DNA from 3 places in the Nocardia sp. NPDC051570 genome. Region 2 is predicted to be linked to each of the others. Evidence: riboswitches for the same ligand, from Rfam matches in the RefSeq annotation. Region 2 holds a riboswitch; each other region holds the start of a gene.

Region 1 (9,711 bases), on a different contig from region 2:
AACGCCATCACCCGGCCACTGTCCGCGGAATCGGCGTAAAGCTGGTCCACCTGGTCCTTGACCATCTGCACGAAATCGGGACCGGTGAGCCCCTTGCTCACGAAGATCCCGAGGTCGTTGAGCTCCACCGAATACGGCACGCTCAACATGCCCGGCACGCTCGTCAACCGGTAGGGCTGGTCGTCGTTGGTCCAGTCGAGCACGTACCCCACGCCGAGCTCGGCCAAAAGCTCGGGAGTAGCAAAGGTTTCGGTGAGTCCTGGACCCATCCACCCGCGTGGGCGCCCTCCGGTGGTCTCCTCGATGGTGGTGATGATGTCGCGCAACGCGACTCGCTCCTGCTCGACCGTGAGACCTGTGTGCAGGTGACTGTTGCTGCTGCCGTGTGCCAGCCACGCCCAGTCCCGTTCCCTGCCGGCCGCGATGATCTGCGGATACCGTTCGCCCACATCGGAGTTCAACAGCGCACTGGCACGGATGCCGTACTTGTCCAGCAGTTCGATCTGCCGCCAGATGCCCACCCGCGGCCCATAGTCGCGCCAGCCGTAGTTGAGCGCGTCCGGAGTCAGTGCGGTCGTACCCTCGTAGGTGGCCGTTCCGGGGAGATCGACGTAGAAGTGCTCGATGTTGAGTCCGATGTAGAACGCGACGCGCTTGCGGTCCGGCCAGTGGATCGGCTCGCGCTCTGTGATGGGGCTGTAGTTGAAAAGCGTGATGTCCTTGCTCATGGGGCTATCCTGAAACCTTGACATACATGTGAAGGTCAAATGAAGTTCGTTGTGGGATAGGACATATGCGCATCGGGGAACTCGCGGAACGCACCGGCACCGCTCCGCGGCTGCTGCGTTACTACGAGCAGCAGGGCTTGATCCGTGTCGGCCGCAGTGCCAACGGTTATCGCGATTACGACGAGCGCCTGATGGACCAGGTCGTCCACATTCGCGGTCTGCTGGACGCCGGGCTGCCCACCCGCGTCATCAAGCAGATCCTGCCCTGCCTGGACGATCCGCGCGACATCCATTTCGCCGACGCCACCCCGGAGATCATCGCCACGCTCGAGCACCAGCGCAACCGTATGACCGAACGCATCGACCTGTTGACCCGCAACCGGGACGCGATGAGCGCCTATCTCGAATCCTTGCGCAGCTGCGCGCGGGGAGCGAATTCAACGGTGTCGTGAACCTCCGGGCGAGACCGGGGCGAGCCATCCGTCACCGGCATCGTCACTGATCGGCTACCGGACGTGCTGCGCCGCAGTCGATCTGAGCGGCCAGCACTGGCCGTAGTCGAGGAGCGCCTACCAGGGCACCGATGAACTCATCAGTAGGTGCGATTTGATCGAACGCGCGCCCAGCGCCCGATATAGGACGTTCCGTGGACCGACCTCGGCATGCTCAGCTGCTCAACCATTGATCGATCTCAGCACCGATCCGGGCTTTCAATTCTGCGGGAGCGAAGCTGGCCTCGACCGAGGTGCGGGCCAGGTTACCCAGGTCGGCGTCGCTGTAGCCGAAGACCTCCCGGGCACGCTGGTACTCCGCCGTCAACGACGTCTCCCCGTCGGTGTTCAGGGTGATCGTGAGACCGGCCTCCACCAGGCTCGGCAACGGATGCTGCGGCAGCGACGACACCAGCCCGAGCAGCACGTTGGAGGAAGGGCAGACCTCCAGCGGGATACGGCGTTTCCGCAACTCGGTCACCAAGGCCGGATCCTCCAGTACACGGATGCCGTGGCCGATCCGATCGGCGTGCCCCACCGTCAATGCCTCCCATATGCTCTCGGGGCCGGCCGTCTCCCCGGCATGGTGCACCAGGTGGAGCCCGGCATCCCGGGCAGCAGGGAATACCTCAGCGAACGGTCTCGCCGGATAGGACTCATCGCCCGCCAGCCCGATCGCGACCACCTGCGGATACCGGGTCGCCAGCTCCAGAGTGCGCCACAGCCGCTCCACCGAGCGTCGTCGCGAATGGTCCAGGATGACACGGACCTCGACGCCATACCGCCGCGCGCCGACGGCAAAGCCGTCCAGCACCGCTTCCAGCGGCATCGTCAGATCGTCAACGCGCTCACCGTGAGCCGCCGCGGTGAAAGTGACCTCCGCGTAGCGGACCCCCTCGGCCGCCTCGTCCTGGCAAAACTCTACGGCGATACGACGGAAGTGCTGATAGTCGCGGAGAAGCGCCCGCACGGTGGCCCGCTGCTCGGCGAATTTGCCGAAACCGGTGAACGGCCGATCTCGAGCGGGTGGCTCGCCCCCCAGCTCGCGGATCGTCGCGGGACGGATCGCGCTTTCCAGGTGCGTGTGCAGATGAACCTTGGGCAGTAGGCGAAGATCTCTCACGGCAAGACACTATGCGTGAGATCCATTGGCCGCCGAAGGTTATGGCTGGCTCGAATGCCCGCACGGCAGCCGATCGGCGATCAGCGTGTCGACGCAGGCGAACCCGCTGGCGGATCCGAGTTGGCGGGCCGCGTTATTGCGATCCGGCACGGCGTTGGTAGCGCGACCGCGCGTGGTCGTGGGCCGTGCGGAGCATTTCCTGGATCGGCTCCTCGGTTCGCGCGCCGGGGTTCACGACCGCGAGCCATGCGGCATTGCCGTAGACGGGGTGTGCCAGCACCGTGTCGGCGATGCTCGGGTCACCGCCACGGGTGGCGGTTTCCCGAGGATCATGGCCTGTCGACCTGACGAACACGTCCTTGCCGACGCCGATGTTCAGACGGAAGGCGCCGGGGCGGTTCAGATCCGATCTGTCGTCGTCGGGGTGATCCTTGGTCACGATCGTCGCGAACGGCTGGCCCGTGGCCGGGACTCTGCCGTCGGGGGCGTAGTAGAAGAACGTGTCCTCCCACGCGATCTCGGGTGACCCGTCACCGGGCCCGGGGCGAAGCGTCAGCACTGCGCCCAGGGATTCGATGAACGTGATGATCTCGTCGATGCTCATGAGTTCCAGCGTCACATCGATGCGTCAGCCGTGAACCGGCGAACCAAGAGGGGCATCGTTGATCTATAGCCTCGGGGGCCTCCGCGCTTCACGGTGATCAGCCGCTTGTTGCTCTCGCGCTTGGCCTAATACGCCCTGCGCGATGGCCGAGACCGAGCCGTGCGGGTCGCCCTCGGGCCGGTTCAGGTAGAAGGTGCGCCGCCGGATGCAGTCGGCGTCGAGGATCTCGGTGGCGGTGACGATTTCGCGTCGGCGGTCGGTGGCCGAGGAGGTGCGCAGGATGCGGGCGTGGGCGCGGGAGGGCGCGGCGTGGGGGCGAATCGTTCGTGGTAGTGCGGATTTCGGCACAGATCGTCTCGGGCATTCCTTGTGGAAGTCGGGCGGCGCGGTGGATTTGATGAGTCGGAAAGACTGGGCGGTCGCTGCAGCGTCGGCGCCTTCGGTGAAATAACTTCTGACTGGCAGTAATTCGAAAAGGTGGTCCGTTGCCTTAATTGACTTCGATCGTCGGATTGTGTCAGGCTGTAACACGGAAAAAGCACCTCGCTAGGCGAGGCTCCTGCACGAACACAGGCCACTGATCTGACGACGTCCAGAGACGCCCAAGATCAGGACAGGTCGCCCCGGATTAAGGCGCGATCCCAAGTGGCTTCCCGGGCAACGGGATACGTCGTCCAGTGCCGAAGCTCTGACGAGAGAGGTCGCGCCGGTGGCATTCTGCTGCGGCCACTTCTTCGTGCGCTCCGCGACGGCGTCCCCGCGCGCCCCGGCCGCAAGGAGGTGAGGAACGACCATGGCTCGAGGCGATAGTCCGTATCCGAGTTCCGTGTCTTCCCCACCCATGGTCTTCCCCACCCGTGCGTGAGTGGATTCACATCACACGAGCCTGAGATATCGTCCATTGTCGCGGTCTGCGTCTGCGCATGACCGTTGATTTGTGCTGCATTTTCGGGCCGGTATTCGGTGCGGTAATCGTTGAATAGCCATTCGGGCATGGGTCTTTATGCCCGCAAGAAGCCACGTTCGTCGAATGCTGGCCAAGAATGTTCATCTCGAATTGTTCGAAGGTTTTATCTGATGAGGAAGATCACCGCGTACGCCACCGCCGCCACTGTTGCGCTCGGCGTACTCAGCTTCAACATGCCCGACTCGGATGCGGCTCCGGTGCAACCGATTTCGGCGCCGATCACACACACCGACCTCGCGCCCGGTATCCACTGGACCGCCAAACGCGACGGCAACTCCGTGGTCGTCGCCACCGACGCGGGCTCGCTGGCCGCCCGCGACGGCCAGTTCCAAGTGCTCGATGCCACCGGCACGGTCGTTGCCGGGTTGCCGCTGGCCTACGACATCAACGGATCACGGTTTCCGATCGCGGCCACGATCGACGGCAACACCGCGACACTGACTCCGAGCACCGATCCCGCCGCTGCGAAGCCGGTGCAGATGGTGACCCCGGTCGATGCCCAAGCCGACTTCGACAGTGCCCTGGCCGCGGCGGGCACCCAATTCGGCCTGGCCACCGGGGTGGGTGCGCTGGTCGGCACCATCATCGGCGCGGTCGGTGGCTGCGTACTGGGTGCGATCGTGCCCGCGACGCTGATGACGCCGATCTTCGTTCCGGGCTGGGTCGGCGGCTGCATCGCGGGCGCGGCCGCGGGCATCGCGCTCGGCGCGGCCGCAGGCACGGTACTGCTGGGTGTGCCGGTCGGCATCGCCAGCGCGATCCAGTTCTTCCAGCGCCTCAACACTCCCTCCACCCCGGCGCCTGCCGGCTCCGGTACCGCTGCCCCAGCGGCCTGATCGCCCATTGCGGTTGTGCTGGAACGGATCCGGCACAACCGCAGTCTGCGACTTACCCCCCGACGTCGACATTCGGCGATCGCCGAACCCATCACAGCAGTACCGCAAGATATTTCAGGAAGGGAGCAATGGCGATGGCCTTGTTCTCCACCGGCGCGACCCGCCGCACCACCACAACGACTCCGTCACCAACCCCCACCGCTGCACCGACCACCGCTGTCCTCGATTCCGCGCACGTCGGCGACATCGTCGGCGCGCTGGGCACCATCGGCCAGCACGACACCCTCGAGGGCCGCGGCCGCTGGCAGCGCTTCAAGATGCTGCTGGCCATCATCGGCCCCGGCCTGATCGTCATGGTCGGCGACAACGACGCCGGCGGCGTGGCCACCTACGCCCAAGCCGGGCAGAACTACGGCATGGCCCTGGTCTGGACGCTGGCGCTGCTCATCCCGGTGCTCTACGTCAACCAGGAAATGGTGGTGCGTCTCGGCGCGGTCGCCGGTGTCGGGCACGCCCGGCTGATCTTCGCCCGGTTCGGCAGGTTCTGGGGCGCGTTCAGCGTCGGTGACCTGTTCATCGTGAACGCCATGACGATCGTCACCGAATTCATCGGTGTCGCACTGGCTCTCGGCTACTTCGGGATGCCCAAAGCCATCGCGGTGCCGGTGGCCGCGGTGCTGCTGTTCGCGGTCGTCGCGGGTGGCTCGTTCCGGCGCTGGGAGCGATTCCTGTTCGGGCTCATCGCGATCAACATCGTGATGTTCCCGTTGGCGTTCCTGGTGCACCCCAGTGCCACCGACACCGTGAAGGGCATCGTCCCCTCGTTCCCGGGCGGCCTGAATTCCACACTGCTGCTGCTCATCGTCGCGATCGTCGGCACGACCGTCGCGCCGTGGCAGCTGTTCTTCCAGCAGTCCAACATCGTCGACAAGCGCATCACCCCGCGCTGGATCCGCTACGAGCGGATCGACCTGTGGGTCGGGATCGTCGTGGTCATGGCGGGTGCGATCGCGATCATGGCAGCGGCCGCGTTCGGCCTGGCCCCTGCCGATGTCGGTCACTTCACCGATGCGGGCGCGGTCGCCCGGGCGCTGCACGATCATCTGGGACACACCGTGGGTGCGTTGTTCGCGATTCTGCTGCTGGACGCTTCTCTGGTCGGAGCCAACGCCGTGGGTTTGGCCACCACCTACGCGCTCGGTGACACCCTCGGTAAGCGGCACTCGCTGCATTGGAAGATCACCGAAGCACCGATGTTCTACCTCGGCTACGCGCTGTTGCTCGGTATCGCCGCCGCGGTCTCGTTCAGCCCCGACCACGTGCTCGGCCTGCTGACCCAGGGCGTGCAGGCGCTGGCCGGGGTACTGCTGCCGTCGGCCACGGTATTTCTGGTGCTGCTGTGTAACGACAAAGCCGTGCTCGGCCCGTGGGTCAACAGCACCCGGCAGAACATCGTCGCGGGCGTCATCGTCTGGTCGCTGGTGCTGCTGTCGCTCGCGCTGACCGCCGCCACCTTCTTCCCGGACCTGTCCACCACCACCCTGGAGATCGGTTTCGGCGTCGGTGCGCTGATCGGTCTGCTCGGCGGTCTGACCATCGCCTACGCGCGCCATCATGCCGACCGCACCCGCTCCGAGCAGACCGCCGCGGAGCTCGGTGGCCTCGACCCGGATCAGATCGAGGAGCTGGATGCGACGCCGCTGTCGCGTGCCGACCGCAAACAGGTCCTGGACGCCGACCGTGACAGCTGGCGCACCCCGGCCCTGCACACCCTGGCGCGTCCGGCGTTCTCACCGCTGCGGACCGCGGGCATGATCGCCCTGCGCGGCTACCTGCTCATCGCCGTCATCCTGATCGGCGTGAAGGTCGTCCAGCAGATCAGCGGTTAGCGCAGACGAAACCGGTTGCGGCAGCAAATCATCCAGCGCACGCTGCCGCAACCGGGTAATGCCATGACCGGCCGCACCGCCGACAAGAAACTGAAGCGGAGGCTGATCCTGCTGTCGTGGCGGCGCGAGCGGGTTCCAGGTGCCGCGCGCCACCTCCTCTAGCCACGGCACGGATCAGCACGCACAATGCTGGTTGTGCGCGACATCCGACCGGTCATGAGGATTGCCACCGTCTGTGCGGCGGTACTGCTCACGGCCTGCTCGACCCATCATCACGACGCTGCACAGCAATCGGTCGAGGATCCGAACTTTCTCGCCGGATGCGGTCCGCTCCCGGACCAGACCATCGTCGATACCGTGCACGCGACCGCGGTCCGGCCATTGGGTGGGCCGACCATCTGCGCGTGGGAAGCCGACTTCAGCACTGGCGGACCGGTCGATCTCACCTACGCATGGCTGGAACACGACACGCTCGGCCGCGATCGCCAGATCGATGAACAACAGGGTTACCGCATCGAGAAACTCGTCATCAAACACTTCGGTGCCATATACGTCCGCGACCCTCGCGACCCCGGCAGCTGCGCGGTCACGGCCGCCGATTCCGGCACCGTCACCTGGTGGGTGCAAAACCGTGACCACACCGGCCAACCGGACCCGTGCGCCGCGGCGATGAATCTGATGCAGGCCACCCTGGCGATCGACGGCACCTGACGCCCTCGAAGCGTCGTCATCGGATATCGCCGACAGCCCGCGACCGAACCGGCAGCCGCCGCATCCGACGACAACCGCCTCGTCAGTGTCGGCTGCTGTCCGTGAGGGCCGCGTCGAGCAGCGCCGCGGCCGCCGCTCGGGCGGTGGTCGCGGCGGACGGGTCCCGGTCCATTCGTGCGGAGGCTCCTGCGCCGTCGTATAACAGGTGCAGCTGCCGTGCGAGGCCTTCGTAGTCGGCGACGCCGGCCTCGCGTGCCAGATCCGTGAACAGCGTCCGCACCCACTGCCGGTATCGGTCGGTGGCGCATTCGACAGGGCTGCCGGGCTGTGCCTCGGCGCTGGCCGTCATATGCGCGCAGCCGTTGAAGTCGGGCTCGGTGAACAGCTGGCCTTGCGCGTCGAAGACGCCCAGCAGTCGCTCCCGCGGTGTCCGGAACCGGGTCAGGGTCCGCTCGACTTGCTCCCGGGTATTGGCGTGGCGGGCGTCCAGATAGGCCTGGACCAGCTCGTCCTTGCTGCCGAACAGGTTGTAGAGGGAGGCCTTGGCGACGCCGGCCTGGCGCACGATGCGGTCGATGCCGACGCTCTGCACTCCCTCGCTGTAGAACAGCTCATCGGCGGCGGCCAGCAGACGTTCGCGCGCGGATCCCTTCGCGGTGTCGACCTTACCGGGCAATGGTCACACCTCCTGTCAGACTGGCGGTACAGTCCACTGTGCTACCGGGCGGCCTATTCGGGTTCTACCCGGTCCGACAACACTAGACAGACCGGTCTTCCCAGTCAATGTCGGGGTGTCGTTCAGGTCAGATGGCTGTGCGTCCGCCGTCGACGGGGATGACAGCGCCGGTGATGTATCCGGCGGCCGGTGAGGCCAGGAACGCGATGACGTCCCCGATTTCCTCCGCCTCCGCTGTGCGGGACAGCAACGTGGTTTTGCCCAGGGCCGTGAGGTTTTCCCGCGGTGAGCCGGCGGTGTAGACCGGTCCGGGAGCGACGGTGTTCACACGCACACCTCGCGGGCTGTATTCGGCGGCCCAGGAACGGGTGAACGAGGCCAGTGCGGCCTTGGTGGCACTGTAGGCGGCGCCGGCTTCCAGGCCGATCTGTCCGGCCATGCTGCCCAGATTGATCACCACACCCCGGCCACGCTCGGCCATCTTCGGTGCGATAGCGGCGGTCAGGTAATACGCGCTGCGCACATTGGCGTCGAACATCGCGTCATATGTGCCGGAGTCCAGGTCGGCGGTGGGGCCGAACCAGGAGAACCCGGCGTTGTTGACCAGGACATCGACCGCCCCGGCCTGGGCGGCCAGCTGCTCGACGGCGCGGATATCGGTGAGGTCGGCGGCGACGAATTCGGCACTGCCGCCCGCACTCTCGATCTCCTCGGCCACCGCGGCTCCGCGCTCGCCGTCACGGCCGTGAACCAGGACATGGAATCCATCCCGGGCCAGCTTCACCGCCGCGGCCCTGCCGATACCCGACGTCGCGCCGGTCACCAACGCTGTGCGTACCTCGGTCATGATCGCGCCTCTTCCTCTGAGATCAATCGTTGAGTAGACCAGTCTGTCTAGTGATGGTTTCAGCAAAGCCGCTCAGGGCTGTCCTGTCAATCAAGAGTGGAAGTTCGTGAACCAGTACCATGTTTGGCACACGTTGAGCATCGACTGTGCTGATATGGTTCAGTAGACAGACTGGTCTAATCGGTATCGCCGATCACGCTATCGCACTGGAAACGGAGAAGGTCATGACTGCACGGGAACCCAAGATCCCCGGACCCGACCACCCGATCACTATCGAGAAGACCGGTCAGCGCGTCGTAGCGCGCGTCGGCGCGCACGTTCTCGCCGACACCGCCAGGGCCCTGACCCTGCGGGAGGCGAATTACCCACCGGTCCAGTACATCCCGCTCGACGACGTCGACCCGGCACTGCTCACCGCCAGCGCGACCCAGACGTACTGCCCGTACAAGGGGGACGCCTCCTACTACACCATCACCCTCCCCGGAGGCGGCCTGGCCGACGCGGTGTGGACCTACCACGAGCCGTACGACTCCGTCGCGGCCATCGCCGACCACGTCGCCTTCTACACCGACCGGGTGGAAGTCGTAGTCGGAACCCGGCAGTTGTGAAGCGAAGCAGGCCTTCTCAGGCCTGCGTCGTCGTTCCCGGCAAGGAGCACCGATGAATATCTCGAGCCAGTTCCCGACATCGCTGGATTCGCCGCGGCATATCGCCATCGCCGAGCAGCTGGGCTACGACCGCGCCTGGTTGTTCGACATACCGCAGCAGGGCCCGGACGTGTGGATGATGCTGGCCCTGGCCGCGCAACGCACCGAACGCATCGGTCTGGGACCGGGTGT
Region 2 (9,711 bases):
GGACTGGCAATCGGATTCACCGTCGCCGCCGGAGCCATTGCGGTCGGCGGTATCTCCGGCGGCGTGTTCAACCCGGCCGTGCTCTTCGGCGGCATGGCGATGGGCCTGTTCGGCACGTCGACACTGCTCTACCTCGTCGTCGAGCCGCTCGGCGGCGCCGCGGCGGGTTTGATGTTCCGACTGCTGAACCCCGCCGACTCCTAGGGATCGGTAGTCCCACACGGCGAACGCAGCCTCGAACAACTCACCCCGGAAGCATGGGCGTTCGTCCGAGACCACCGCGATCGATCGCCCGAATCGACTGGGGCCGTGCGACTCTCGCGTGGATGACGTTGACTGCGGCAACCGCCGGGCCGCGTTGGTAATTCCTTCCATATGGAACCCCCTACTGCCGCTCGATCCGGCCGCGGATGTTATGCGCCATCGCTATCGTCAATTGCTATGAGCGAGAACCAATTTCAGTCCAGCAGGCGGCAAGCACTCACGGCGATGGGCGTAGCGGGGATCTCCGCGGTCACCGCGTCCGTGCTGGGTGGCACCGCCTCGGCCGCCCGGGCAACGAGCCCCGACAAGGTGACGTGTTCGACGGTGCTTTCGCCGGAGGAGATCGAGGGTCCGTATTTCGTCGACAACGAACCGGTGCGCAGCGACATCTCCGAGAACAAGCCCGGCATCCCGCTGAACCTACGGATGACCTTGATAGATGTCGGGTCGTGTGCACCCCTGGTCAACGCCATGGTGGCGATCTGGCACTGCGACGCCTTCGGCTTCTACTCCAAGTTCACCGACCAGCCGCCCAACGGCCCGGACGGACCACCACTCCCGCCGCCCCCGGACGACGGAACCTTCATGCGCGGCGTGCAATTCACCGACCCCGGCGGCATCGTGAGCTTCCGTACCGTCTTCCCCGGTTGGTACAACGGCCGGGCCGTCCACATCCATGTCAAGGTCAAGGCCGACGGCGGCAGCAACTACATCCACACCGGCCAGCTGTATGTCAGCGAGACGCTCACCCGGCAGGTCGTCGCGCTGGACCCGTACCGCCAGCACGATTTCCGCCGGTGGCACAACGACGAGGACGACATCTACAACCAACAGGGCGGTGCCGATTCGATGTTGACCGTCACGCCGGTGAACCCCAACTCGCTCGCCGACGGCCTCACCGCCACGACCACCCTCGGCATCCAATCCACGTGACGCCACCTCGTCACTGATGGAAGCGGAGCCCGCAGACACGGAACGTCTGAACCCGCACCGCTGCCCGGGCGCTCGAGCAGCCGTATCCGATGGCCGGCAGTCGGTCTCGCGAACGACTGAAGCCGCACCGACGAGCGAATGTTCGAGTTCGAGAGCCCGCACACCCGGGACGGATGCCGATCAGTAGATGGTGTAGAACTCGCGTGCGAGATGGAATCCGTGCCCCGTGCCCAGGTCGGTGCAGACGAGGTAGCCAACCATGCTGCTGCACAGGATGTTTCCGAGTTGCCGCTGATCGCCGTAGGGCAGCTCCGGGACGTCGTTTCCGACGGGGCGATCGGTATGACAGACGATCTGGACCGGTTGTCCGGCAGGGAGCGCGAACTCGTCTCCCCAGCCGCCGTGGCAGTCCGGAGGTGGCGGGGGCGCGGTGTAGATGCGTTGAGCGACCATGCACACAACGTTTTCGGCTGACATGCTGCACGCAATGTTGCGGGTCGGGGACTGGAACTGAATGATCCCCGGGCTCGGCGCGGCAGCTACCACGGAACCACCGAGCGCCGAGGCGGCAGCGAACACACAGACGAGGATTGAAATCCTGTGCCGCACAGTCATTGTCTTCTCTCCACAATCTACGACCATCGCGCTGGCCGACGGTCGCCCCGTCATGACCACACCGACCCTCGTGCCGGGCGGGTTGGCTCGACGCATCAAGTGTGGAGGCCGCGCAGACACTGGTCAATCAAGGTTCGGACATCCCCTCGCCGCCGCATATCGCATGGTTCGCAATGCCCGACAAACTCACCGAACGACCCGCTCAGGGAGACACCCCGATTCTGAGAGGGGTCTCGACCAACTGAGAAGCCAGTCCAACAGTCGTGGGATCGTGCTGGTGGTCGTTGCGGCCTCACAGTGCCTGCCCGATCGCTTCGAGGGTGCCGCTGTCGAGGATGATGAGTAGTCCGACGCCGATGAATACGGTGGGGACCAGCCAGTGCGCGATGCGTCCGACTGCGGCTGCCGCGGTTCGGTTGGTTGCCAACGCTGCGCCGATCACGCACCAGAGGCCGATCAGGGTCAGGAACAGGGCCGTGGCCAGGCTGGAGCCGCCGAGGTGGAGGCTACGGAACAGGGGCGTGAAGACCGTGATGTTGTCCGCGCCGTTGGCGAAGGCGAGCGTCGCGATGCCGGTGACGGTGCAGGCCAGTGGCGGTCGCGTAGTTGTGCCGGTACCTCGCAACCGCCACAGTCCCCACACGCCGAACCCGATCGGGACCAACCCGACCAGTCCGATCCACCGGTCGGGAACGATCCGCAACCCTGCCGCCGCGGCCAGGGCAATGGCGAGCACGGCGACGAACCCGACGTATTGACCGGCGACGATCATCCAGGCCGCAGGGCGGCCGGATACCCGGCGGGCCAGGAACAACGCCGCGAGTACGACCAGGTCGTCGATGGTGGTACCGGCAAACGCGACCATCGCGGTGAGGAGTTGAGATCCGGTCACCGCGGCGGCCTCGGACTGGGGAACCGGAGTGTCACTCGGCCGGACCGCCGTCCTCGAGTCCCGCCGCCCGGTAGACCGCCCTGATAGCGGTGACTTCGTTGCCGTAGCGGCGGCGGGCGCCGAGCCCGAAGAAGCCACCCTCCTGGTTCGCGTCGCCGACCGTCTCGGCGATCTCGCCCAGCAGCGCGCGGAAATCGGGAAGCGCGTTCGGTGCGGTTCGGCCGAGAATGACAACGGCCGAACGGATCGTCAGCACCGCGAGCGGCTCATAGTCGACGTAGCGGGTGTCCGGTCGCAGACCCGTGTCGAAGGTGGACGCCCCGGCCAGTTCGCGGATGAACCGATCGGGGTGGGTGATGCTGACCTCCCGGAGTTTCTTGATCAGCGCGAACATCTCCTCGGCATCCACGACACCCTCCGCCAGCGCCACCAGCACACCGGCAGCCATCAGCGCTTGGCGCAGGGTTTCCCAATCCTCGGCAGTGAAGTCGGCTTCGGTGGGGCCGCCAGCGCTTCGGGAGTCGCGCAGCACCTGGAAACCAGCGCGGGCCAGCACCGCCGGAACGCGCCGGGCCGCAGCGATGCTGATCGCCCGCGCCTGATCCGGTAAGCGGTCCCACGCCACCGCGATCGTGCCCTCGTCGCGTCCGGCCATGGCCTCGACCGCGCCGATCGTGCGCCCGCTGGTCCAGCGTTCGTAGTCGAACCGGGCCAGCGCCCCCACCTCCTCCTCGGTGAGCGCGACGCTCAGCGCGGGATCGAAGGTGGGCACCATGAGACACCCGATCGCGGCCAGATCCTCACCGATCCGCCGCGCCCGAACACGATAGGACTGCTTGTGTTCCTCGTCCAGCTCGTCCCAATTCCGGTGCCGCGCACCACTATGTGAGCCGCGATCACCTCCAGCGGCGAGGCGGGTGTGGGTCTCGTAACGGGCCAAGGCGGTGTCGGCGTGGACAGCCTGGGCGAGCTGCTCGGCGGCGTGGGTAGCGGTGTAGCCGGAGAGACTCTCGATGATGCGGTCCTGCGCGGTCAGCCGCGCTTTCATACGACGGCATTCATACAGGATGGCCTCAGCATCGAGGAAGGTCTGTTCCGAGCGGCGATCACCCGCCCGGCCCAGCACATCCTGCCCGACCATGATCACGATCATGAACACCAGCTGAGCCAGGGTGGACAGAAAACTCATGAACGCGAACGGATAGCGGTCGAACCGCTGCAGGCCCAGCTGCGCCGAGACCACCCAGACCGCTTGGGTGGCGGCTGCCAGGTAGAACGCCCACACATTGCCCAGGCGCCCGGTCAGCCAGGCCGCGATCCGCTGGTTGGCGGTCACCACCTCATCGCGGGCCTGCGGCGGAGACTGCACCCGGTGCCGCTCGACCCAGGGATGCGGGCTGGAATCCAGCAGACTGACGCCCCGGCTCAGCGCCCCATCGTGCCGGTCCAGATGGGCTTGCAGGTCCGCGACCTGGCGGAAGATCTCCTCGGCGTTCTCATATGTTTGTACCGCGCGACGGTCGGCGGCCCTACCCAGCACACGCTGCCCGACCAAGATCACCAGACACAGAACGAGTTGAGCGACGTTGTCCAGGAACAGCAGAAATGGGAACGGATAGGGATCGAGCCGATGCAACGGCCCCCACCACGTCGCAGCAGTCACCCACGCCCCGAAAACAACCAACACCACATACAACGCGGGCATCGACCCCACCCACCGCGTCAACGCCGCGGCGATGGCATCGTTCACGCCGATTCGCTCATCGGCCAACGCCACCGGCTGACGTGACGCACCGCTTCCCGGGCCGGAGTCGGTCACCGAGCTCTCCTCGGACACGAAGCCGATCATCGTCGACACACAACCCCCAGCTGACTTCTCCGCGTTGTCCCCGACCCTGCCGAGGGTACTGGCACCGCAGCGCGAAGGGCGACAAGGAATTCCGCGCTACCAGTCATCTCCCGGCATCGACATCGCCCGACCTCTTGCCGCTGCAATCACACTTCGAACCCCGGCTGTGCCCGACTGTTCGTCGGCGGTCCGAGCGACCCAACTCGGCCGTAGGATCCCCTGGGGGTAAACGCTTTTCGTTTACGGCGCCGTGGGGACCCTGGAAGGGGCGAGTCGATCGTGGCGAATATCGGATGGTGGCTCGCGGGTGGACCCGGTAGGGGGTTGACCATCGCCGCGATGTCGCCCGAGCATGTTCCCGTCTACTCCCGGACCGAGGTGTGGATCGGGTCGGGAATCCTGCTGCTGGGCCTGGCTGCGTTGCTGATCGGACTGCTGCTGGCCACCCGCCGCGGGGACGGCCACCACCCGCCGCGTCACCAGCCGTTTCGACGGGCACGTCATCGGCGTGGCTGGCCGTCACTCAATCAGCCCCCGGCCAAGTCGGATTGCTTTGATCAGCCACGGGATTGCGCCGACGATCAGATGGCCGCGTCGAGCGAGCATCCCGAATTTCGTTCCCGCTGACCAGATAACGGGTTCGAGCAGGTCGGCCGCGGCATGCGCCGCGCCGGAAACCCCAAGATCGACGCACTGACCGACGCCGCCGACTACGAACGGACCAAGAGACAACTCCCCTCGGCGTTCTTTTGGCCGGATGCGTTCCGGCCGCCGCATACTCGGACATTCTCCGGGGTGGGCTGAAGATCTGCTGAAGGTCGGTTGTCAGCCGCTCGAGGCGGCCCGCGAGCGGCTGATACTCGGCTATATGGGGACGCAATCACTGCAGTGGATGGGCACCGCCCGGGTGCTGCGCCGAATCGGATTCGGCGCGACCGGGGCCGAGATCGATGCCGTATCCGACCCCATCGCCTATCTGCGCACGGCTTTGGCCACCGATCCGGAGGCCGATCCCGGTGCCCGCGCCACGCCGCTGCCGAGCTTCAGCCTGCCGACCCCGCCCGGCAAGGGGGCGACCGCCGATGTCCGGCATCGCTATCAGGCTGAGCTGACCGCCCAGCTCGATGCCCTGACCGCGTGGTGGCTGCGCCGCATGGCCGCCGTGCGGGTCCCGGTGCGCGAGAAGCTGACCCTGGTGTGGCACAACCACTTCGCCACCTCCGCCACCAAGGTGCGCAATGCCGCCGAGATGGCCGCCCAAAACACGACGCTGCGCGGCCTGGGCACCGGCGATTTCGGCACGCTGGCCTCTGCGATGCTCACCGACCCCGCCATGCTGCGCTGGCTCGACGGCATCGCGAACACCGCCAAGGCGCCCAACGAGAACCTGTCCCGCGAATTCATGGAGCTGTTCGCCCTCGGCCACGGCAACGGTTACACCGAAACCGATGTGCGCGAGGGCGCGCGGGCGTTGACCGGGTGGGTGATCGGCTCCAGCGGTGCGGTACTCGATGCCAAGCGGCACGACGACGGCGTGAAAACCGTTCTGGGCGTGACGGGTCCGCTGGGCGCGCGAGAGTTCTGCGAGATCGTACTGGCCCGCCCGGAATCGGCTCGATATGTCGCCACGCGGACCTGGCAGCAACTGGCCTCCGACAATCCGCCCACACCGCCCGTGCTGGATCGTCTGACCGCCGCGTACGGGCCCGGCCGCGACCTATCCGCGCTGGTGACCGCGATCCTCACGGATGCGGAATTCCGCTCCGCCCGAAACACTGTCGTGCACGGACCGGTCGAATGGTTGATCGGTATGGTGCGGGCGCTGCGGATCCCGCTCGACGACGATGCCCAAGTCCGGCGAGTGGCCGGGGTGCTGCGCGGGCTGGGACAGCTGCCGTTCTATCCGCCCGACGTCGGCGGGTGGCCGCGCGGGCAGGGATGGATGTCCAGCGCGGCCGCGCACTCCCGGCTGACCGCCGCGGCCGAGATGATGAAGACGGCCGACCTGTCGCCGATCGCGCAGGCGGCGCGGCCGGACCGGCTCGACGCCGCGGCACATCTGCTCGGCGTGGGCGGCTGGTCGGATCGCAGCGCGAAGCTGCTCGCCGCCGTCGCGGACCCGGCCCGGCTGATCACCCTCGCTGTGAATACTCCCGAATACCTCACCAGCTGAAAGCGCCTCTGCCATGCCGGAATTCACTCGCAGACAGTTCCTCGTCGGCTCCAGCGTGCTCGGCGCGCTGGGCGTGCTCGGCGCGTCCGCCATCACCTGGGACGAGCTGCACCGCCGCGCCGAAACCACACCCCTGCCACCGGGGTCGGGCGTGCTGGTGGTGCTCACGCTCTACGGCGGCAACGACGGCATCAACACTGTGATTCCCTACGCCGACAACGCCTATCACGACGCTCGCCCCGAATTGGCCTATCGCGCCGAGGAAGTGCTGCATCTCGACGATCGACTCGGCCTGAACCCAGCAATGAAGGGCCTTGCTCAGCTGTGGCAGCAGCGGCGCCTGGCCATCGTGCGCGGCGTGGGCTATCCGAAGCCTGACCACAGCCACTTTCGTTCCATGGACATCTGGCAGACCGCGTCGCCGGACGAGCCGGTGCCGACCGGCTGGATCGGGCGCTGGCTCGACGTCACCGGCGACGATCCGGTCCGTGCGGTGAGTATCGGATCGGTGCTGCCGCAGTTGGCGCTCGGTGTGAAACACACTGCGGCGGCGCTGGATCCTGCCTCGGCGCCGCTGCCGCCGGAGATGTCCGCGGCGCTCTCGGGGCTGGCTGCCACCGATCCGGCCGACAGCGCCGCACAGGGCTGTGTGTGCACCGGCTACCAGGCGGAACAGACTGTCGAGCAGACCTTTTCAGTGCTGAAGGGAACGAAGGCCACACCGGGCGGCAATCCGCTGTCGGCCCAACTCGACCTGGTCGGGCGGTGCATCAAGGCCGCAGTGCCGACGCGGGTCTATTCGGTGAGCTTGGGCGGCTTCGACACCCATGCCGATGAACGCCACACCCAGGAGCAACTGCTCGGCCGCTTCGACGAGGCCGTGTCGGGCTTCCTACGGGACATGGCCGGGCACCCGGTGGTCCTGCTGGCCTACAGCGAGTTCGGCCGCCGCGTGCACGCCAACGCCTCCCAGGGCACCGACCACGGCACCGCGGGTCCGGTCTTCGTCGCCGGGGCGCCGGTCGAAGGCGGTTTCTACGGGGACGAACCCAGCCTCACCGATCTGGACGACGGCGATCTGAAGTCCACGGTCGACTTCCGCGACATCTACCACGAACTGCTGCACCGGGTGGTCGCCACCGATCCGGACGCGGTGGTGGGTCCAGGTCGCCGCGACCTCGGCGTGATCGCCTGACCGTCGAGAGCCCAGTAGAAGGGGTGGGCGCCGTCGGCACGGCCTGCGCGCGTTGCCGGGAGCCACGGTGGTGCGTATGCGGCTATAGTGGCAGTGCACCTCGTTAGGTGAGGCTCCTGTTCGAACAAAGGCCACTGATCTCACGACGTCGAGAGACGCCCAAGATCAGGACAGATCTTCCCGGCTTAAGGGTTGATCCCAGGTGGCTTCCCGCCGGATATCCGGCAGGGATACGTCGTGTAGTGCCGAAGCTCAACGTGTGGGGTCGCGTGCGACGTATTTCCGTTCGTGCAAACTCCTTCGTGCGTTCACTGAATCCTGTTGAGCCCGTAGGTAGGTGTGACGAATGAAGAACCTGATGACATGTGTTCCGATGGCCGGAGCCGGTGCCGAGCGGTCGGCGCTGGACAACCTGCTGCTCACCCGCGGCATTCTGCTGGCGAACAATATCCGATTCCTGCTGATCAGGACCGCCGCAGGCACGCCTGCGCTGGCACTGCGCGAAGAGTTCCGCGGACTCGTCGCCCCGCTGTTGCGCGCCGACGAGGGCCCGGGCAGCATCGACGTCGAATTCTGGGACTTCGGCCCCGACGAGGTGCGCTGCCCGCGCCCGAACGCATTGACCCGCAACAGCTTTCCCGCTGATGATCTCGAGCTGATCGCAGTCCAGCGATACGGCTGCGAATGGATCTCCCTGGAGGGAATGTTCGAACCGCATGCGGGCGATATCGGATTCCCCATCGATATCGTGTTCTCCTGGGTCGACGGCAACGATCCGGCAGTGGCCAGGCGACGCGCCGAAGCGGCGGTCGGCGTCACCCTCGGCGAGGGCGACACAGCCCCGGCCCGGACCCGGCAGATCGATGAACTACGGTTCGCGCTGCGGTCGGTGCGGGAGTACGCGCCGTGGGTGCGACGGATCTTCATCGCCACCGACTCCACCCCACCAGGCTGGCTCGCCGAAGACCCGAAGGTGACGATTGTTCGTGCGGCGGAGCACTTTTTGGACCCGACCTGCCTGCCGACATTCAACTCCCACGCCGTCGAATCGCAGCTGCAGCACATCCCGGGGTTGAGCGAGCATTTCATCTACGCCAACGACGATATGTTCTTGGGTCGTCCTGTCGCTCCGGAGATGTTCTTCACCTGCGGTGGTATCAGCAGGTTCGCCGATTCCGAACTCCGGATCGGCACCGGCCCGAATACCAAGCAGCGCAGCGGGTTCGAGAACGGGGCGCGGGTGAACCGGAAACTGCTGCAGGATCGGTTCGGGCAGGTGATCACCCGGCACCTCGCGCATGCGCCGACACCGCTGCGGCGCAGTGTGCTGCTGGAGATGGAGCGGGAGTTCGCCGATGATTTCGCCAGGACCCAGGCCAGCCCGTTCCGCTCCAGCACCGATATCTCGGTGACCAACTCGCTCTACCACTACTTCGCCTTGCTGACCGGCAGGGCGGTACGGCACGAAACCGCCCGGGTCCACTACGTGGACACCACGACCCACGACGGGCTCGATCAGCTCGATGTGCTGCCGGTGCGCCGCGACGTCGACTTCTTCTGCCTCAACGACAGCAGCTTCCCCGAGATCGAGGAATCCCACCGCGTGGCGCGGGTGCAGTGCTTCCTGGAGAACTACTTCCCGCGGCCCGCGCCGTGGGAGCGAGCCGCTGCCCCGGCACGCAGCCGGGAGGTAGAATCCGACACCGCCGCCGCATAGCAGGCACAGCGAGTTCCGGACCGGATTGCGCTGTGCCGCATCCAGTCCGGAACTCTGTACTCCGGCCAATGCA
Region 3 (9,711 bases), on a different contig from region 2:
GGTTGCGTAGTACGGCGTGCGCCGCGTACAGGGTGATCGCGGCGGGGTCGGTGGTTCGTGTGATCTCTCGGGACAGCCGCTCGCGTATCCGGGGTGTGGCCTTGGGCCATGCCGCCAGATCCCAGTCGGTGGTGATCAGGTCGTAGCCGGCGTCGCCGTCTCGGCAGGACTGCCAGTCCAGGACGGCGGTGAGTCGACCGTGCTCGGCCAGGACGTTGGCCGGCCCGAAATCGAAGTGCACCACATCATTCGGGGCCGGATGCGTGGGCCGGGCGTCGCGGGCGGCCCGGCGCAGTCGTCGGAGCAGCCGCTCGACCGGGCCGGTGCAGCCGTCGAGCACCGATGGGCGGCACAGCGGGGTGCGGTCCCGAAACAGGCCGTCGCATAAGAACTCCCACCAGTCCGCACTCGCGTGCGCGCCTGCTCCTCGTTGCCTGTCCACCACGCCGATCAGCTGCTCCAGCAGATCCTCGGTGATCTCGTCGACGGCCCGGCCCTCGACCAGTTCCTGCAGCTCGAAGCGGATGTCATCGACTCTGCCCGAGGCGATTTCGGCCGGAATGGGACAGCCGCGGCGCCGCATCCGCGCCATCCGGTCCGTCGTCATCGCCGCCGCATCGGCGGCCTCCTGACGCCAAGGCCGCCATTTGAGAACGAGCCTGCGTCCGTCCGCATCCTCGACCTCGAACGCACCCTCGTCACCGCGCTCGAACGGCCGAACCAGATCCAGCCGCAGGCCACGCTCCCGCGCCAGCAGCACCAGCACCTCGCCCACCCGCCGCTCCCCGACCTCCGGCATCTGCGCTCCCCTCCCCGGATCGACGAATCGAGCCGGACCGCAACGAGTTCCACGGACGTCAACGGTAGCTTCGCCACCCGCGATCTTCGCTGTAGATCATCCGCATCAGGCGAATGGGCTATGAGCGCTGAGGACTGCCGGGGAGAACAGCAACCTCACAGCGGGCGGGCAGTCCGGTGCAAGTGTTGCCCTCTACTCTCGACGCTATGAACACTCCCTCGGTGATCCTGCTGCACGGGCAGCCAGGGGATCGCTCGGACTGGGACGATGTCGTGGCGCGACTTCCGGCGTCGGTTCATGCCTTGGCCTGGGATCGGCCGGGGTACGGGGTCAACCGGTCGGGGGCCTCGACGCTGGCGGACAATGCCGACTGGCTGCTCGAGCGATTCGATCGCGCGGGTATTCGAGACGCCGTCCTGGTCGGGCATTCCTACGGTGGCGGGGTCGCCCTCGCGGCGGCGGCGATGGCGCCCGAGCGGGTGCGTGGTCTGGTGCTGATCGCCAGCGTCGGGCCCGGATGCGTGACGAGGTGGGATGAACTTCTGGCCGCCCCGGTGGCCGGACCGATGCTGTCGATGACGGCCTGGACGGTATTGCCGTGGATGGCCCGCCAATGCGGGGGCGGGGTGGTTCGCGGCCGGTCGTCGGCCTCGCCGTCGCTGCGGGCCCTGGCCTCGATTCGCCACGATCACGGTCAGGTGTGGCGTAGTTTCCTGACCGAGCAGCGCGAGTTGCTTCGGGGAATGGATCATTGGATCGCTCGTCTGGAAGGACATTCGATACCGACGTTGATCCTGGCCGATCCGGCGGATAAGGTCGTTCCGGTCTCGACCGCGCACGCGCTACACGATCGGTTTCCTCGTTCCCGCCTCGAATTGGTCGGTGCGGGCGGACATCATCTGCCCCGCAAGGCCCCGAGCGTCATCGCAGCGAAGTTAGGGGAATTTGCCCACACGTTGGACTGAGCAGCTGCGCGCGAGAACGCGCCGGAGTTTCGACGCGTATCTGCGTCGCGACTATGTCCCGGCCGTGCCGCCCGCGCCGATGTCACCCGATCACAGCCCGGCGCGCAGAGTGATCGACGAGGTGCGCTGGTCGTTCGCCCCGCCGCGGCACTGGCTCGAGGGGGTCGGCGCGAATCTTGTTCTCTCACTGGTGTATCTGCTGGTGTCGCCGCTGGCTCACCCGCACCGTCAGTTCGGCTGGGTGGTGCTGGTCGGCACCTACTTCGCGACCTTCATCCTGGCCGATGTCACGACCACCAATGTGCTGGGCCTGGATATCCACCGGGTTCGGGCGAGCATGGCCGAGGGCATGTCCGTTCGCGGCATCCTGCTGACGAAGAACCTTGCTCTCCTGATCATCGTCGGTCTGCCGACATTGGCGCTCACGGCCGTGCTGGCGCATTCGTTGCCGCCGAAGCCGTTCGTGGGCACGTTGTTCACCGTGGCGTTGCCGCTGCTGTGCTGGCTGGGTGTCGGCAATGTCATCTCGGTCCTGTTGGCGGTTCATACCAGGACGCTGGTGCAGCGGTGGCGGGAGCGCCGCCGGTGGACGACCGTCGTGTGGATCGGGCATCTCGTGCTGCCGTACGGGTTGTACTACCTGGTCGCGCCCATCGACGGCACCCAGCACGACCCGCTGCTCCGGTTGCTGCCGCATATGGATCGAGACATCCGTTTCGTGTTCAATGCCGTTGTCGGCCTGGTGGTCTGGATCCTCGGCACCGTTATCGCCGCGGCCATCGTTCGCCGGCGGGGGCTGCGGATCTACTGAGCAGTGCCCACTCATAGGTGGGTTCGGGCTGCGGGTCCGGGGCCGCGGCGCCGGTGACGAGGAACAGCACCCGTTGTCCGATGGCCGCGGCGTGGGCGGCGAAACGTTCGTAGTCTCCGCTCACCAGCGTGACATCCACCGCGGTCTGGATTCCGTGACGCCGGTGGGGGTTCATGACGGTGTCGGTCAGGCGATGGTGCAGCAGATCGATGGCCTGGGCTCGCGCGCTGAGCTGCGTGACATGCTGGGGGTCGCGTGTCCGCAGTGCCTTCGCGGCCGACGCACCGAGAGCGACGGCAGCGCGGCCTATTTCGCCGAGGTAACCGGCGATATGTTGCGGCAGAAAATGATTGGGCTGTCTGCGTCGGCCGATGTCCGCGACGTGCCGGGCCAGTGCCCCCATCCGGCGCAGGTCGTCGACGATCTGGATCTCGCTGACGATGGAGCGCAGATCACCGGCCACCGGCGCTTGTAATACGAGGAGGCGGAACGACTTTTCTTCGGCTGCCCGGGTCAGCGCGGTGATGTGGTGATATCGGTCGACTACCGCCTGGGCGGCGGCCGGGTCGGCGGTGAGTAGAGCCCGGGTTGCCTGGTCCATGGCGGTACAGACCTGTTCGGCTGCCTCGTCCAATGTTCGGGCCAGGTCGGTCATCTGTTCATGGAATGCCTCGCGCATATGCCCGCGCTCCTGTCACGTCTCGTTGTTCGCGGCCGACGCCTGGTGGCGTCGGCCGCAGCGCATTCCGAGCACGCCTGAGCACGCGCGATAGTGGCAGGTATTCCGCAGTGTGTCAGGCGTTTACGGTGCAGCAAGCCGGGAACGAATCAGGTTGCCGAACCGGACTCGGATACGGACTCTCTCCGGATGTCATCTGTCGCTCCTCACCTCCTTGCCGCCGAGACGTACGCCGTGACGTCAGAACTACCGGGGGGAATGCCCGGGCCGAGCGGCCGGGTACGCACCCCTCTCGTCAGAGCTTCGGCACTGCACGACGTATCCCGTTATCCGGGAAGCCACTTGGGATCGCGCCTTAATCCGGGGCGATCTGTCCTGATCCTGGGCGTCTCTCGACGTCGTCGGATCAGTGGCCTGTATTCGCACAGGAGCCTCGCCTAGCGAGGTGCTGACTCGGCCATCCTCCGCCCGCGTCACCACATCTGTCAATCACCCGGCCGTTCCCGGGCATCTTGGGCACGAGGCAATAGGTGACCGGGACGGGGTCACTGCGTGCCGTTCTCCAGGTCCTGTTTCACCGCGGCGAGGGCGTCGACCGGAGTCAGGTCCTGACCCTGCGCGTTCTGGCCCAGTTGGCGGAATCGGTGAACTGCCATATCACCGGAGTCGCGCCGCCGTAGGACGTCCAGCCGGTGCCGGAGTCGCCGCCGGCGTTCTCGTAGATCTGGGATGCGTACCCGGTGCCGTCCGGATAGGCGGACGAGATCAGTCCGGGCACCTGCGACAGATCCGCCGATCCGATCTGTCCCAATACCATTGCGGGATATACGACAGCGCGACCGTCACACCCGCGGTGTTGAAGGCGTAACGTTGCGATGCGGCTGACGAATCAGCACGACGTCGAGTGTGCCGCCGGACCCTGTGCCCCACCTGAACCGGAGCCGCGAACCGGCTCGGCCGTGACGGTGGGTGCCGTCGCTACCGACTCCTGAAGTCCGATGAATCGGAGTGTCCCACTGCGGCTTTCATCGCGGTCGTCGTCATTGCAACGTGAGTGGGGTTTCGGATTCGATGCGCGTCAGCTTGTGTGGGTTGCGAACGAAGTAGAGGCCGGTGATGCGGGTGTCCTCTACGCGGGCCGCCAGGACGCCGTCCAATTCGCCGTCGAGGCGGAGGATCAGTGCCGGGTTGCCGTTGACCACGGTGGGGCCGACGGTGAGGGTGGCCTCGGTCTTGGCCAGGCCTCCCAGGAGGAAGCGGAGTACCTTCTCGGCGCCGATGATCGGGCGGAGTGCGGCCTGTTTGACGCCGCCGCCGTCGCTGACGGCGACCACATGGGGGGCGAGTACGTCGAGCAGGCCCTGGAGGTCTCTGGTGTCCAGTGCGCGCTGGAAAGACTCCAGCGCCGCGCGGGTTTCGCCGGCGGTGACCGCGGTGCGGGGGCGGCGGGCGTCGACGTGGCGGCGGGCGCGGTGGGCGATCTGGCGAACGGCCGCAGGGGTTTTGCCGACGGCGGCGGCGATCTCGTCGTAGTCGACGTCGAAGGCTTCGCGGAGCACGAAGACGGCGCGTTCGGTGGGCGAGAGGGTTTCGAGGACGAGCAGCAGCGCCATCGACATACTCTCGGCCAGTTCGACATCCTCGGCCACGTCCGGTGTGGTCAGCAGCGGTTCGGGCAGCCAGGGGCCGATATAGGATTCCTTGCGGCGCTTGAGTGTTCGGAGCCGGTTGAGCGCCTGCCGCGTCGCGATCCGGACCAGGTAGGCGCGGTTGTCGCGCACCTGATCCGCGTCGACCGTGATCCACCGCAGCCAGGTTTCCTGCAGGACGTCCTCGGCATCGGCCGCCGAGCCGAGCATCTCGTAGGCGACGGTGAACAACAAATCCCGGTGTGCGAGAAAGCTTTCGGTCGCCGGATCGGTGGTGTGGTCGCTCGGCTCGCGGCGACGCTGGGCATGCGGCCCATCCATGGCGAGGTCTCCTGTGTCGGTCACCGTTCGATTCTGATGGTCCCTCACCGCTGTGTGATCAGGGCCGCTCGTTCGCCGCGCTTACCGTCGGTGCGTCCCCAGCTGAACGAGCCGGGTTTGCCTGCCTCGCCGACCAATTCCTCGATCACGCGCCGGCAGGCGCGTTCCTTGATCCACGCGCCCGGACGGCCGCCGATGTGGAATCTGGTCGCCGTATCGTCGCCGGCGGAGATCTGCAGGGCGGCGGCGCGACGGCCCAGGGCGATGCACTGGCCGAAGTATCCGAGGTTGATGGCCGCGGGCCGAGCGCCCGCGATCCGGGCCAGCACCGTATCGGCGGCGTGCGCGCCCAGCGGACTCGCGATCTGGCAGCTCATGCGCAACGGGCGGCCCGAGGGCGCCGCCGAATCCCCGGCCGCGACGATGCGCGAATCGTCCACACTGGTCAGCGTCTCGTCGGTGAGCAGGCGACCCATCGCGTCGGTGCTCAACCCACTGCACGCGGCCAGGTCCGGCACACCGAATCCGGCGGTCCAGACGGTCACCGCGCTCGCCAGCGTGCGACCGCCGCTGAGCTGCACGGCATCTCGGGTCACCTCCGCCACCTCGGCCTCGCCGAGCACGTTCACCCCGAGACCGGCCAGCCGCCCGGCCACCGCACGCCGAACCCGCGGATGCAGATACGGGCCGAGCGTCCCACCGCACGCCAATGTCACCCGGCGCCCCTGTTCCGCCAACTCGGCGGCGACCTCGATGCCGGTGGAACCGGCTCCCACCACCGTCACCGCGGCCGTCGCGGGTGCGGCCTCGATGACCGGGCGCAGTCGTTGCGCCTCCTCGAAAGTCGCTATCGGATAGGCGAATTCGGCCGCTCCGGGAACGCCGGGCTCGGCACTGCCACTGCCCGCGGCGTAGATCAGATAGTCGTAGCCGACCCGGCCGCCGCCCGCCAACCGCACGCCGCGCTCGGCCGTATCGATCCGAGTCACGCTGTCGACCACCAGCCGGACGCGCTCGGCCAGAACCTCGCGCAGGTCGACGAGCGCGGTATGCGATCCACCCACCAGCTGGTGCAGGCGGACCCGCTCGACGAAGGCCGGGCGCGGATTGATCAGGGTCACTGTCACATCCGCACGCTGGGTCAGGCGATTGGCCGCCATCACACCCGCGTACCCGCCGCCGATGACGACAACATCGATGTTCTCGGTCATGGTGTCTCCCTCGTTCGAAGTGTTCGACCACAAGACACCGCGCCGTTGATCCCTGTGACAGGTATGTGATGTAGGCCACCGGAAATGCTCTGCGGCCCAGGACATCCGGGGCCCGCATCAGGTCCGTGACCCTGCCGTGCGCCGCGTCGCCGACCCATTGGCCGCCCGTGATTTCCATATGGAATCACCTGGCCTTATAGGGGCCTGGTGCTATGCTCAGCAAAACTTAGCCTAACCAAACTGTTTGATCGGGTGGTTGGCGGTGGTTTGTGTGTTCGCTGGATAGGGGTTTCGACGATGGAGACAGTTGTAGCGGCGCCGTCGGTCGCGACCCAGTTGTTCGGCAGTGGGCTGATCGGGATTCGCGAGGGGCTCGAGACCGGGATCGTGGTCATGGTTCTCGCGGCATTCCTGGTGAAGTCCGACCGACGCGACGGACTGAAGTGGCTGTGGTCGGGTGTCGCGCTGGCGGTGATCATGGTGCTGGGGATCTTCGCCGCGATCCACTACGGCACATCCACGGTCGACGGTCTGGCGGCCGAGGCGATCGCGGGTGTGGCGTCACTGGTGGCGGTGGGTGTGGTGACCTTCATGGTGTTGTGGATGCGCACTGCCGCACATCACATTTCCAAGGATTTGAAGCAGGGAATGGCGCGTGCGCTGGAGGGCGGCGGGTTCGCGGTCCTGATCCTGGCGTTCTTCGCCGTGGGGCGTGAGGGATTCGAGACCGCTCTGCTGATGGTCGGATACGCGGAGAACACCTCCGGCAGCAGCTGGCCGCTGCTCGGCCTGGTGGTCGGGGTGGTGGTGGCCGCGGTGCTGGCGGTGCTCATGTATGCCGGTGCGGTCCGGATCAACCTCGCGAAGTTCTTCCGCTACACCGGCGCCTTTCTGATTCTGGTCGCCGCGGGCATCCTCGGTTACGGGGTGCGTGCCCTGCAGCTGGTGGGATGGTTGCCCGGCGCGAATCAGATGGCATTCGATTTCTCGGCGCATTTCGATCAGTCGTCTTGGTACGGAACAGTTCTGGCGGGCATCTTCAACTTCCGCCCGGATCCCACGGTGCTGCAATTGATCGCCTGGGCCGCATTTCTGGTGATCGTGCTGACACTGTTTCTCCGGCCGGTACATCCGGTCCGGAGCACCCCGGCTGTCTCGGACCGGGTGGAGACTCCGGCCAGCTGACGCGCCGGTACAGGAAGGAATGAAACAGCAGTGAAATCGACTGCCTCTCTGCGGATCGCCGCCCTGACAACGCTCGCGGTGACGGGCATGGTGACGACCGCGGCCTGTACGGAGAAATCCAAGGCCGGCGCGGGGGATATCGCGGTGACCTCCACCGAGTCGGCGTGCGATCTGGCGACGGAATCCGCGGCCACCGGCAATGTGAACTTCGTTATCGCCAATCAGGGTTCGAAGGTCACCGAGTTCTACGTCTTCGGCAACAACAACCGGGTGCTCGGCGAGGTCGAGAACATCGGCCCGGGAGTGCAGGGCAAGCTGACCGTGGAGATCACCGATCCCGGCACCTACGAAATCGCGTGCAAGCCGGGCATGGTCGGCAACGGCATCCGCAAACAGTTGACGGTCACCGGCGCCAAGAAGGCCAAGACCGAGGTGCCCACCGATGTCACGCAGGCCGAACAGCGTTATCTCGATTACGTGCGCCAGCAGCTGGACGGGCTCTCCGGGCAGACCGCCGCATTCGTCGCGGCGGTGAAATCCGGCGATCTCGACACCGCCCGTAAGCAATTCGGCATGACCCGCACCTTCTACGAGCGTATCGAGCCGGTCGCCGAATCGTTCCCGGATCTGGATCCGAAGATCGATATGCGCTGGGACGACACCGAGAACGGCGCCCAGGCGTTCACCGGATTCCACCGTATCGAGCGATTCCTGTGGCCGCCGCAGCAGAGCGAGGTCGGTGAGAAGGGTGACGCGCTCACCCAGGCCGATCTCGACAACGCCAAGACCGCCGACACCAAGGCGGCGATCGACACCGAGGCCGACACCCTGATGGCCAATGTCACCGCGTTGAAAACCGAAGTGGGCAAGCCGGACTTCGTCTTCGAGACGCAATCGTTCGTCAAGGGTGCGCAGGCGCTGATCGATGAGATCGCCCGGACGAAGGTCCGTGGCGAGGAGGATCGCTACTCGCGCACCGATCTGTGGGATTTCGCCGCCAATATCGACGGTTCGGAAACCCTGATCGCCGAATTGCAGCCGATGATCACGGCCAAGGATCCCAAGCTGATGGATAAGATCACCGCCCAGTTCCAGGCGGTCCGCGATGGGATCAACCAGTTCCGCGGCGGCGACGGCTACGCGTCCTACAAGACCGTGACCGATGATCAGCGCAAGGCACTGTCGGACAAGATCGACGTGCTGTCGTCGTCCCTGAGTCAAGTACCCGGCCTGGTCCTGGGCCAGTGAGCTAGGAAACGATCACACCATGAACGACACCGAAGGCCTCGGGCCCACACGCGGGTCGGGCAGGTTCTCGCGCCGCGCACTGCTCGGCGTCACCGGAGCGGGTGTCGCCGTCGGCGCGGCCGCGGGCGCCGCGGCGGGCGCCGGGGTCTTCGGTCTCGACCACTCGCCCGGCGCCGAGCGGATCGTCCCGTTCCGGGGCGCGCGCCAGGCCGGGATCACGACCGCGGCGCAGGATCGCCTGCATTTCGCGGCGTTCGACGTGATCACGAAATCGCGCGACGAGCTGATCGATATGCTGCAGCGCTGGACGGTGGCCGCCGAGCGCATGACTCGCGGCGAGGAGGCCGTGGTCGACGGCGCCTACAACAACGGCCCGCACCGCCCGCCGGCCGATACCGGTGAGGCGCTGGGACTTTCGCCCGCCTCCCTCACGCTGACCATCGGGTTCGGCCCCGGGCTGTTCGGCCCCGCCATCGACAATCCTGCCCGCCCGGATCGTTTCGGGCTGGCCTATCGCAAACCCGCCGCGCTGGCGGATCTTCCGGTATTCGTCAAGGATGCGATCGAGCCGTCGCGCAGCTACGGCGACATCTGTATTCAGGCGTGTTCGGATGATCCGCAGGTCGCGGTGCACGCGATTCGCAACCTGTCGCGGATGGGTATGGGCGTGGTCTCGGTGCGCTGGTCGCAGCTCGGATTCGGGCGGACCTCGAGTACCACGCAGAGCCAGGCGACGCCGCGAAACATGTTCGGGTTCAAGGACGGAACGGCGAACCTCAAGGCCGAATCGACCGATCTGATCGATCGGTGGGTGTGGGTGCGCGACGGCGACGACCGGCCCGA

The links. A riboswitch is a leader RNA that binds a small molecule or an ion and turns the genes downstream of it on or off. The one in region 2 is predicted to bind magnesium.
Region 1: linked by a shared signal. The riboswitch ahead of ACIA76_RS27030 (hypothetical protein) and the one ahead of ACIA76_RS41165 (stealth family protein) in region 2 are both predicted to bind magnesium.
Region 3: linked by a shared signal. The riboswitch ahead of phoU (phosphate signaling complex protein PhoU) and the one ahead of ACIA76_RS41165 (stealth family protein) in region 2 are both predicted to bind magnesium.

What each region holds. Positions count from the first base shown of each region.
Region 1 covers NZ_JBITDI010000011.1:183,471-193,181, forward strand. Annotated here, with positions in the region: gene ACIA76_RS27005 (polysaccharide deacetylase family protein) at 1-728, opposite strand, end outside; gene ACIA76_RS27010 (MerR family transcriptional regulator) at 794-1,180, shown strand; gene add (adenosine deaminase) at 1,395-2,342, opposite strand; gene ACIA76_RS27020 (DUF6194 family protein) at 2,476-2,946, opposite strand; gene ACIA76_RS27025 (hypothetical protein) at 3,010-3,294, opposite strand; M-box (ykoK) riboswitch at 3,482-3,653, shown strand; gene ACIA76_RS27030 (hypothetical protein) at 4,024-4,749, shown strand; gene ACIA76_RS27035 (NRAMP family divalent metal transporter) at 4,884-6,638, shown strand; gene ACIA76_RS27040 (hypothetical protein) at 6,654-6,800, shown strand; gene ACIA76_RS27045 (DUF3558 domain-containing protein) at 6,855-7,349, shown strand; gene ACIA76_RS27050 (TetR/AcrR family transcriptional regulator) at 7,432-8,025, opposite strand; gene ACIA76_RS27055 (SDR family NAD(P)-dependent oxidoreductase) at 8,153-8,872, opposite strand; gene ACIA76_RS27060 (DUF427 domain-containing protein) at 9,097-9,480, shown strand; gene ACIA76_RS27065 (LLM class flavin-dependent oxidoreductase) at 9,533-9,711, shown strand, end outside.
Region 2 covers NZ_JBITDI010000031.1:425-10,135, forward strand. Annotated here, with positions in the region: gene ACIA76_RS41125 (aquaporin) at 1-204, shown strand, start outside; gene ACIA76_RS41130 (intradiol ring-cleavage dioxygenase) at 442-1,197, shown strand; gene ACIA76_RS41135 (DUF6636 domain-containing protein) at 1,378-1,908, opposite strand; gene ACIA76_RS41140 (cadmium resistance transporter) at 2,105-2,704, opposite strand; gene ACIA76_RS41145 (DUF1003 domain-containing protein) at 2,736-4,541, opposite strand; gene ACIA76_RS41150 (hypothetical protein) at 4,833-5,180, shown strand; gene ACIA76_RS41155 (DUF1800 family protein) at 5,422-6,726, shown strand; gene ACIA76_RS41160 (DUF1501 domain-containing protein) at 6,740-7,921, shown strand; M-box (ykoK) riboswitch at 8,014-8,192, shown strand; gene ACIA76_RS41165 (stealth family protein) at 8,268-9,638, shown strand.
Region 3 covers NZ_JBITDI010000016.1:160,626-170,336, reverse strand. Annotated here, with positions in the region: gene ACIA76_RS33060 (phosphotransferase) at 1-799, opposite strand, end outside; gene ACIA76_RS33055 (alpha/beta fold hydrolase) at 1,006-1,764, shown strand; gene ACIA76_RS33050 (hypothetical protein) at 1,745-2,575, shown strand; gene phoU (phosphate signaling complex protein PhoU) at 2,529-3,254, opposite strand; M-box (ykoK) riboswitch at 3,535-3,706, opposite strand; gene ACIA76_RS33040 (hypothetical protein) at 3,856-4,071, opposite strand; gene ACIA76_RS33035 (RNA polymerase sigma-70 factor) at 4,295-5,224, opposite strand; gene ACIA76_RS33030 (NAD(P)/FAD-dependent oxidoreductase) at 5,269-6,435, opposite strand; gene efeU (iron uptake transporter permease EfeU) at 6,733-7,620, shown strand; gene efeO (iron uptake system protein EfeO) at 7,708-8,868, shown strand; gene efeB (iron uptake transporter deferrochelatase/peroxidase subunit) at 8,888-9,711, shown strand, end outside.